DNA from 2 places in the Priestia megaterium genome. Region 2 is predicted to be linked to the other one. Evidence: a T-box and tRNA genes for the amino acid it is inferred to sense, from the RefSeq annotation. Region 2 holds a T-box; the other holds one or more tRNA genes.

Region 1 (3,386 bases), 620 kb from region 2:
ACGACGTGGGGGTTCAAGTCCCTTCACCCGCATCTTTACTTAATTTCATATATGCGCGGAAGTAGTTCAGTGGTAGAACACCACCTTGCCAAGGTGGGGGTCGCGAGTTCGAACCTCGTCTTCCGCTCCACGTATATAAGTCCTGCCGGGGTGGTGGAATTGGCAGACACACAGGACTTAAAATCCTGCGGTAGGTGACTACCGTGCCGGTTCAAGTCCGGCCCTCGGCACCATTTTAATAAGCGCCCGTAGCTCAATTGGATAGAGCGTTTGACTACGGATCAAAAGGTTAGGGGTTCGACTCCTCTCGGGCGCGCCATAAACGGGAAGTAGCTCAGCTTGGTAGAGCACTTGGTTTGGGACCAAGGGGTCGCAGGTTCGAATCCTGTCTTCCCGACCATTTATGGGGCCTTAGCTCAGCTGGGAGAGCGCCTGCCTTGCACGCAGGAGGTCAGCGGTTCGATCCCGCTAGGCTCCACCAATGAAATTAAATAATTGTAACGAATAATATGGCGGTGTAGCTCAGCTGGCTAGAGCGTACGGTTCATACCCGTGAGGTCGTGGGTTCGACTCCCTCCGCCGCTACCATATAAGTTACATTTGTTATAAATATACGGAGGAATACCCAAGTCCGGCTGAAGGGATCGGTCTTGAAAACCGACAGGGGTGTTAAAGCCCGCGGGGGTTCGAATCCCTCTTCCTCCGCCATTTATTTATATCATATTCATATCATCGCGGGGTGGAGCAGTTCGGTAGCTCGTCGGGCTCATAACCCGAAGGTCGCAGGTTCAAATCCTGTCCCCGCAACCAAAGTGGTCCCGTGGTGTAGCGGTTAACATGCCTGCCTGTCACGCAGGAGATCGCGGGTTCGATTCCCGTCGGGACCGCCATTTTGTTTGGCTCGGTAGCTCAGTTGGTAGAGCAAAGGACTGAAAATCCTTGTGTCGGCGGTTCGATTCCGTCCCGAGCCACCATTTTAAGACGGCGATTGTGGCGAAGTGGTTAACGCACCGGATTGTGGTTCCGGCATTCGTGGGTTCGATTCCCATCAGTCGCCCCATCTTAAGTAACGCGGGTGTAGTTTAGTGGTAAAACCTCAGCCTTCCAAGCTGATGTCGTGAGTTCGATTCTCATCACCCGCTCCAAATAATGGGCCTATAGCTCAGCTGGTTAGAGCGCACGCCTGATAAGCGTGAGGTCGGTGGTTCGAGTCCACTTAGGCCCACCATATTCCACAGTAGCTCAGTGGTAGAGCTATCGGCTGTTAACCGATCGGTCGTAGGTTCGAGTCCTACCTGTGGAGCCATACGGAGAAGTACTCAAGTGGCTGAAGAGGCGCCCCTGCTAAGGGTGTAGGTCGTGTAAGCGGCGCGAGGGTTCAAATCCCTCCTTCTCCGCCAGTCGTTTTAAATTTAAATATGGCCCGTTGGTCAAGCGGTTAAGACACCGCCCTTTCACGGCGGTAACACGGGTTCGAATCCCGTACGGGTCATCTTAAAAAGGTTTGCATATATGCAAACCTTTTTTTTATTTGCGCTTTTTTAAAGATTAAGTAAACAGGAATAATAGTTAGGAATAATTACCATGAATTTTCAGAATAAAAAGTAAGTTTTAAGCAGGATTTTCCCTATATCATATGGAATTATTCATAAAGTAATAAAGTATGAAGAGTATGGAATAAAGAGTAATTTTAGAGAACATTTATTCTATTATATTTGTAGAAAAGGTTTATGTTTTTACTATAAAAGGGAATGAGTGGTAAGAAGCGTATATTATGTGCGTATATTATGTTTGAAGTTAAAGGGGTGGCAAAAGTGAATCTAGCGGTTCAGCCTACTGAATTTGATGTTCATTTGTATCACGAAGGAAACTTATTTCGCAGTTACTCTATTTTCGGTGCGCATCAGGTAACGGTAGAAGGAATTGAAGGCGTACGATTTTGCGTGTGGGCACCTCATGCAAAGGGTGTAAGCGTTGTAGGTGATTTTAATAAATGGAACGGTTTTCAACATTCAATGGTTAAAGTTAATGAAGAAGGTATTTGGATGACATTTATCCCTGAATTAGAACAAGGGACTATTTATAAATATGAAATCATCACACAAAGCAATCAAAAAAAATTAAAAGCAGATCCATACGCTTTCTTCAGTGAAGTGCGTCCAAACACTGCGTCTATTGTTTACTCATTGGATGGGTACAAATGGAACGACCAATATTGGCGTAGAAAGAAAAAACAGCAAAATATATATGAAAGACCACTGTGTATTTACGAGCTGCATGCAGGGTCTTGGAGGACTCATGAAGATGGCAGCCTTTATACATACAGTGAATTAGCACAGGAGCTTATTCCTTATATTGCTGAACAAGGTTTTACACATATTGAGTTATTACCAGTCATTGAGCATCCGCTCGACCGATCCTGGGGATATCAAGGAACTGGATACTATTCTGCTACCAGTCGATACGGTACACCCAAAGAGTTGATGAACTTTATAGATGAGTGTCATCAAAATAATATAGGCGTTCTTTTAGACTGGGTACCCGGGCATTTTTGTAAGGATGAACATGGTCTGTATATGTTCGATGGAGAACCTACTTATGAATACAAAAAAGAACCCGACCGTGAAAACTATGTTTGGGGAACAGCTAATTTCGATTTAGGCAAGCCTGAAGTACAAAGTTTTCTCATTTCGAACGCTTTGTTTTGGTTGGAGTACTTCCACATAGATGGATTTCGAGTAGATGCTGTAGCTAATATGCTTTATTGGCAAAATTCTTCTGGAAAAGCAGTAAATGATGGAGCTGTCAGCTTCTTAAAAAAATTGAATGAAGCTGTTTTTAAATCTGATGAAACGATATTAATGATGGCAGAAGATTCAACGGATTGGCCCCTTGTTACAGCACCTACGTATGAGGGCGGTTTAGGCTTTAATTATAAGTGGAACATGGGATGGATGAATGACGTTTTAACGTACATGGAAGCTGGCGTGGAAAGACGTCCCTATCTTCACGATAAAATGACCTTTTCACTAATGTATGCGTTTAACGAAAACTTTATTTTGCCGCTTTCTCATGATGAAGTCGTACATGGGAAAAAATCATTGCTTAATAAGATGCCAGGTGATTACTGGCGCAAGTTTGCACAGCTTCGACTGCTATATGGATATTTCTTTGCACACCCTGGAAAAAAGCTTTTATTTATGGGCGGAGAGTTTGGCCAATTTGATGAGTGGAAAGATTTAGAAGAGTTAGACTGGATGCTTTATGACTTTGACATGCATCGCAATCTTAACGGGTATATGAAGGATCTCATCAAGATTTATAAAAGAAGCAAGCCTTTATATGAATTAGACCATAATCCAGATGGATTTGAATGGATTGATGTT
Region 2 (3,386 bases):
ACGTTGACGAGAAATACACCAGTCTCCGCGGTCACGCACCATGTTATAAAGTCGCGTTTCACCCCAAGTAGGCACCCATTCTGTTTTTTCTACTGCTTTTAATAAATCTTCACGGAAATCTTTAATAGACGCAAACCACTGTGCTGTTGCACGGAAAATTGTTGGTTTCTTCGTACGCCAGTCATGTGGATATGAGTGGGTAATGAAACTTAATTTTAACAGCGCGCCTTCTTCTTCTAGTTTGTCTGTAATCGCCTTATTCGCTTTATCATAGAATAATCCTTCAAATCCTGGTGCTTCATTCGTCATATGACCCTTACTATCAACTGGACAAAGAACTTCCAAACCATATTTTTGACCAACGATAAAGTCGTCTTCCCCGTGTCCCGGTGCTGTATGAACACAGCCAGTACCAGCATCAGTCGTTACGTGATCGCCAAGAACAACTAAAGAATCACGCTTATAGATTGGATGTTCAGCTACCACGCGTTCAAGTTCTGAACCTTTTACTGTACGAAGTGTCTTATAGTCAGCCCATTCAATTTCTTTAGCAACTGTTTCAATAAGTTCAGTTGCTACTACATATTTTGCTCCATCTGCTTCAACTACGCTGTACTGAAGCTCGGGATTGACAGCAATCCCTTGGTTAGCTGGCATTGTCCATGGTGTTGTCGTCCAAATGATGAATTTTTCATCTTGTTCAAGCACGCCTTTACCATCTTTCACATTAAACGCTACGTAAATAGAAGCTGAACGCTTGTCATAGTATTCAATTTCCGCTTCTGCTAAAGCAGATTCACTTGAAGGGGACCAGTATACAGGTTTTAATCCTTTGTAGATATAGCCTTTTTTCGCCATATCGCCAAATACTTTGATTTGCTGCGCTTCGTACTGTGGCTGAAGCGTTACATATGGATTATCCCAATCTCCGCGTACGCCTAAACGCTTGAACTGCTCACGCTGGCCGTTTACTTGTTCCCAAGCATACTGTTCGCAAAGCTTACGGAATTCAGCTACTGTCATTTCTTTGCGGTTTACTTTTTTATTTTTTGTTAAAGCCGTTTCAATTGGCAAGCCGTGTGTATCCCAGCCTGGCACATAAGGTGCGCAGAAGCCTGACATCGACTTATAGCGAACGATAAAATCTTTTAAAATTTTATTTAAGGCATGTCCCATGTGAATATCGCCATTGGCATATGGAGGTCCATCATGCAGGACGAATAGCGGACGGCCTTCCGTACGTTTTTGTACTTTTTCATAAATATTCATTTCAGCCCACTGTTCTTGCATTTTAGGCTCGCGGTTCGGTAAATTTCCACGCATAGGAAATTCAGTTTTTGGCATCAATAATGTATCTTTATATTCCATGTTTTACCCTCCAAAAAAAAACGTAAATTTCATATCTTTTTGCACCATAACAAAAAGACCTCCTCATCCCAAAAAGGGACGAGAAGGCCTCCCGCGGTACCACCCTAGTAGATTTGCTGCACGCAAATCCTCTTTGCATTCGTAACGTGAATAAACCGCCACTGCTTACTATCATCATTTCAGCAATGGTACTCTAGGGTGATTTTCACTTTTTTGTTTGTTATCGAGCTCGCACCATCCTCGATTCGCTTTGACAAACTAAAAAAGCTACTGTCCCTGTCTCCGTACTGTTTGATATGAAATTTCATCTGTTACCAAATTATATGACAACAAAACGTGAGAAGTCAAGATGATGTCTTGACTAGTCAATTTTTTCTTCTAGCGCTGGCATCTCATAATCCATCAACTGATCCCAGTCATCGCTGTTTAACATTTCAAGCTGTGCTTCAATTAACATTTTGAAACGAGTTCTAAATACTTTAGACTGCTTTTTCGTCTCCTCAATGTCCATCGCAATTTTACGAGACTTAGACAGTGCTTCATTAATAATACGGTCCGCATTTTTTTCTGCTTCTTTTATAATGAGCTTCGCTTCTTTTTCAGCGTTTCGCTTTACATCTTCCGCTGCTTCTTGAGCAATTAAAATTGATTTATTTAACGTTTCTTCGATGTTAGTAAAATGTCCAAGACGATCTGTTAATTCAGATACTCTTCCTTCTAACTCCTTTTTATCACGCATTACCAGCTCATAGTCTTTAATTACTTGGTCAAGAAACTCATTTACTTCATCTTCATCATATCCGCGAAACCCGCGATTAAACTCTTTGTTATGAATATCCAAAGGGGTTAAAGGCATCTAGGCCACCTCCGTGTTGTCTCATTACATCATTAGTAATGGTTTATTCGACATATTTTTAAAATTTCCTGCTAGTAGATTTCTTTATTTCTGCTTCCCTACAACAATTCGCCATTTTTCTTTTTTGGTTTTGCCTTCAAGTGAAACGATACGACTTCTGCCGTGGCCACGAAGCGACAAAATATCACCTTCATGACATTCAAAAGAAGGCTGTTCAATGACTTTAAAATTTACTTTTACCGCTCCATTTGCAATAAACGGCTGGACTTTTTGTCTTGATAAATTGTGAATGGTCGACAGCAAAACATCAAGCCTCATTGAAGAAACTGTATAAACGTGTTCAATCAGCTCTTCTTTTACCACATGCAGCTGCTCTCTTTGAATAGAAGAAAGTGAAACTTTGGCTTTTCCAATTGATGTTAAATTCATCTCAATATAAGAAGAAATTTCCTCTGCGGCTACAAGCTGAATATCGTCTCCCGCGACCAAAATATCGCCAAATTTTGAACGGCGCAGTCCTAAGGACATCGCCGAACCAAGAACTTGAGGATGTTCAATCGTCACAAACTTTTTAGGATAATTCAATTCGTACATATGCAACTGAAAATCTTCGCTTTCAGGCACATAGTAATCCGGATATAGCAGCGCACGCTTGCGTTCAGCAAACGGTTGTCCACCATCAAATGAAACTTGAACCTCTCCTTCAGTCCCAACAATAGCTGTCACAATCTGCTGCTCTCTTGGATCTAAAAAATCCGTTAATTTTGGGCTGTATTGATGTAGGACATCTTCTTTCCACTGAAGAACCTGGTCAATAAATCCATGTTCTTCTTGCCTAAAATGTTCATAAATAGACATATTATTACTCCTACTATTGGTATGTAAAAAAGGAATCCAGCGATTCCTTTTTAAATAAATCCAACCATACTGTGAAGTGAACGTACACCTGCTTGCGCAAATCGTAGTAAAAAGATTGCAACAAGAGGTGAAATATCAATCATGCCAATAGGCGGAATGATTTTACGAAAAGGCTCTAAGTAAGGCTCGCAAATGCTGCCAAGCAGCTGACCAAACTTAGACGCCCTTACATCGGGTACCCAAGACATCAAAATGTAAATAATCAGTGCCCATGAGTAAAGACCAATCAATTGCCCAAGAATCC

Evidence for each region. The T-box of region 2 lies ahead of ileS (isoleucine--tRNA ligase). A T-box ahead of a tRNA ligase gene usually reads a tRNA of that ligase, here a tRNA-Ile.
Region 1: it has a tRNA-Ile gene. The T-box ahead of ileS (isoleucine--tRNA ligase) is inferred to sense a tRNA for this amino acid. The anticodon was not compared.

The regions. Positions count from the first base shown of each region.
Region 1 is NZ_CP023317.1:4,656,432-4,659,817, reverse strand. It holds tRNA gene CEQ83_RS23885 (tRNA-Leu) at 1-32, shown strand, start outside; tRNA gene CEQ83_RS23880 (tRNA-Gly) at 56-130, shown strand; tRNA gene CEQ83_RS23875 (tRNA-Leu) at 145-233, shown strand; tRNA gene CEQ83_RS23870 (tRNA-Arg) at 243-319, shown strand; tRNA gene CEQ83_RS23865 (tRNA-Pro) at 324-400, shown strand; tRNA gene CEQ83_RS23860 (tRNA-Ala) at 406-481, shown strand; tRNA gene CEQ83_RS23855 (tRNA-Met) at 512-588, shown strand; tRNA gene CEQ83_RS23850 (tRNA-Ser) at 616-708, shown strand; tRNA gene CEQ83_RS23845 (tRNA-Met) at 734-810, shown strand; tRNA gene CEQ83_RS23840 (tRNA-Asp) at 815-890, shown strand; tRNA gene CEQ83_RS23835 (tRNA-Phe) at 899-974, shown strand; tRNA gene CEQ83_RS23830 (tRNA-His) at 985-1,060, shown strand; tRNA gene CEQ83_RS23825 (tRNA-Gly) at 1,072-1,145, shown strand; tRNA gene CEQ83_RS23820 (tRNA-Ile) at 1,152-1,228, shown strand; tRNA gene CEQ83_RS23815 (tRNA-Asn) at 1,232-1,306, shown strand; tRNA gene CEQ83_RS23810 (tRNA-Ser) at 1,310-1,400, shown strand; tRNA gene CEQ83_RS23805 (tRNA-Glu) at 1,421-1,492, shown strand; gene glgB (1,4-alpha-glucan branching protein GlgB) at 1,788-3,386, shown strand, end outside.
Region 2 is NZ_CP023317.1:4,037,706-4,041,091, forward strand. It holds gene ileS (isoleucine--tRNA ligase) at 1-1,368, opposite strand, end outside; T-box leader at 1,440-1,660, opposite strand; gene CEQ83_RS20630 (DivIVA domain-containing protein) at 1,730-2,224, opposite strand; gene CEQ83_RS20635 (YlmH family RNA-binding protein) at 2,309-3,082, opposite strand; gene CEQ83_RS20640 (YggT family protein) at 3,133-3,386, opposite strand, start outside.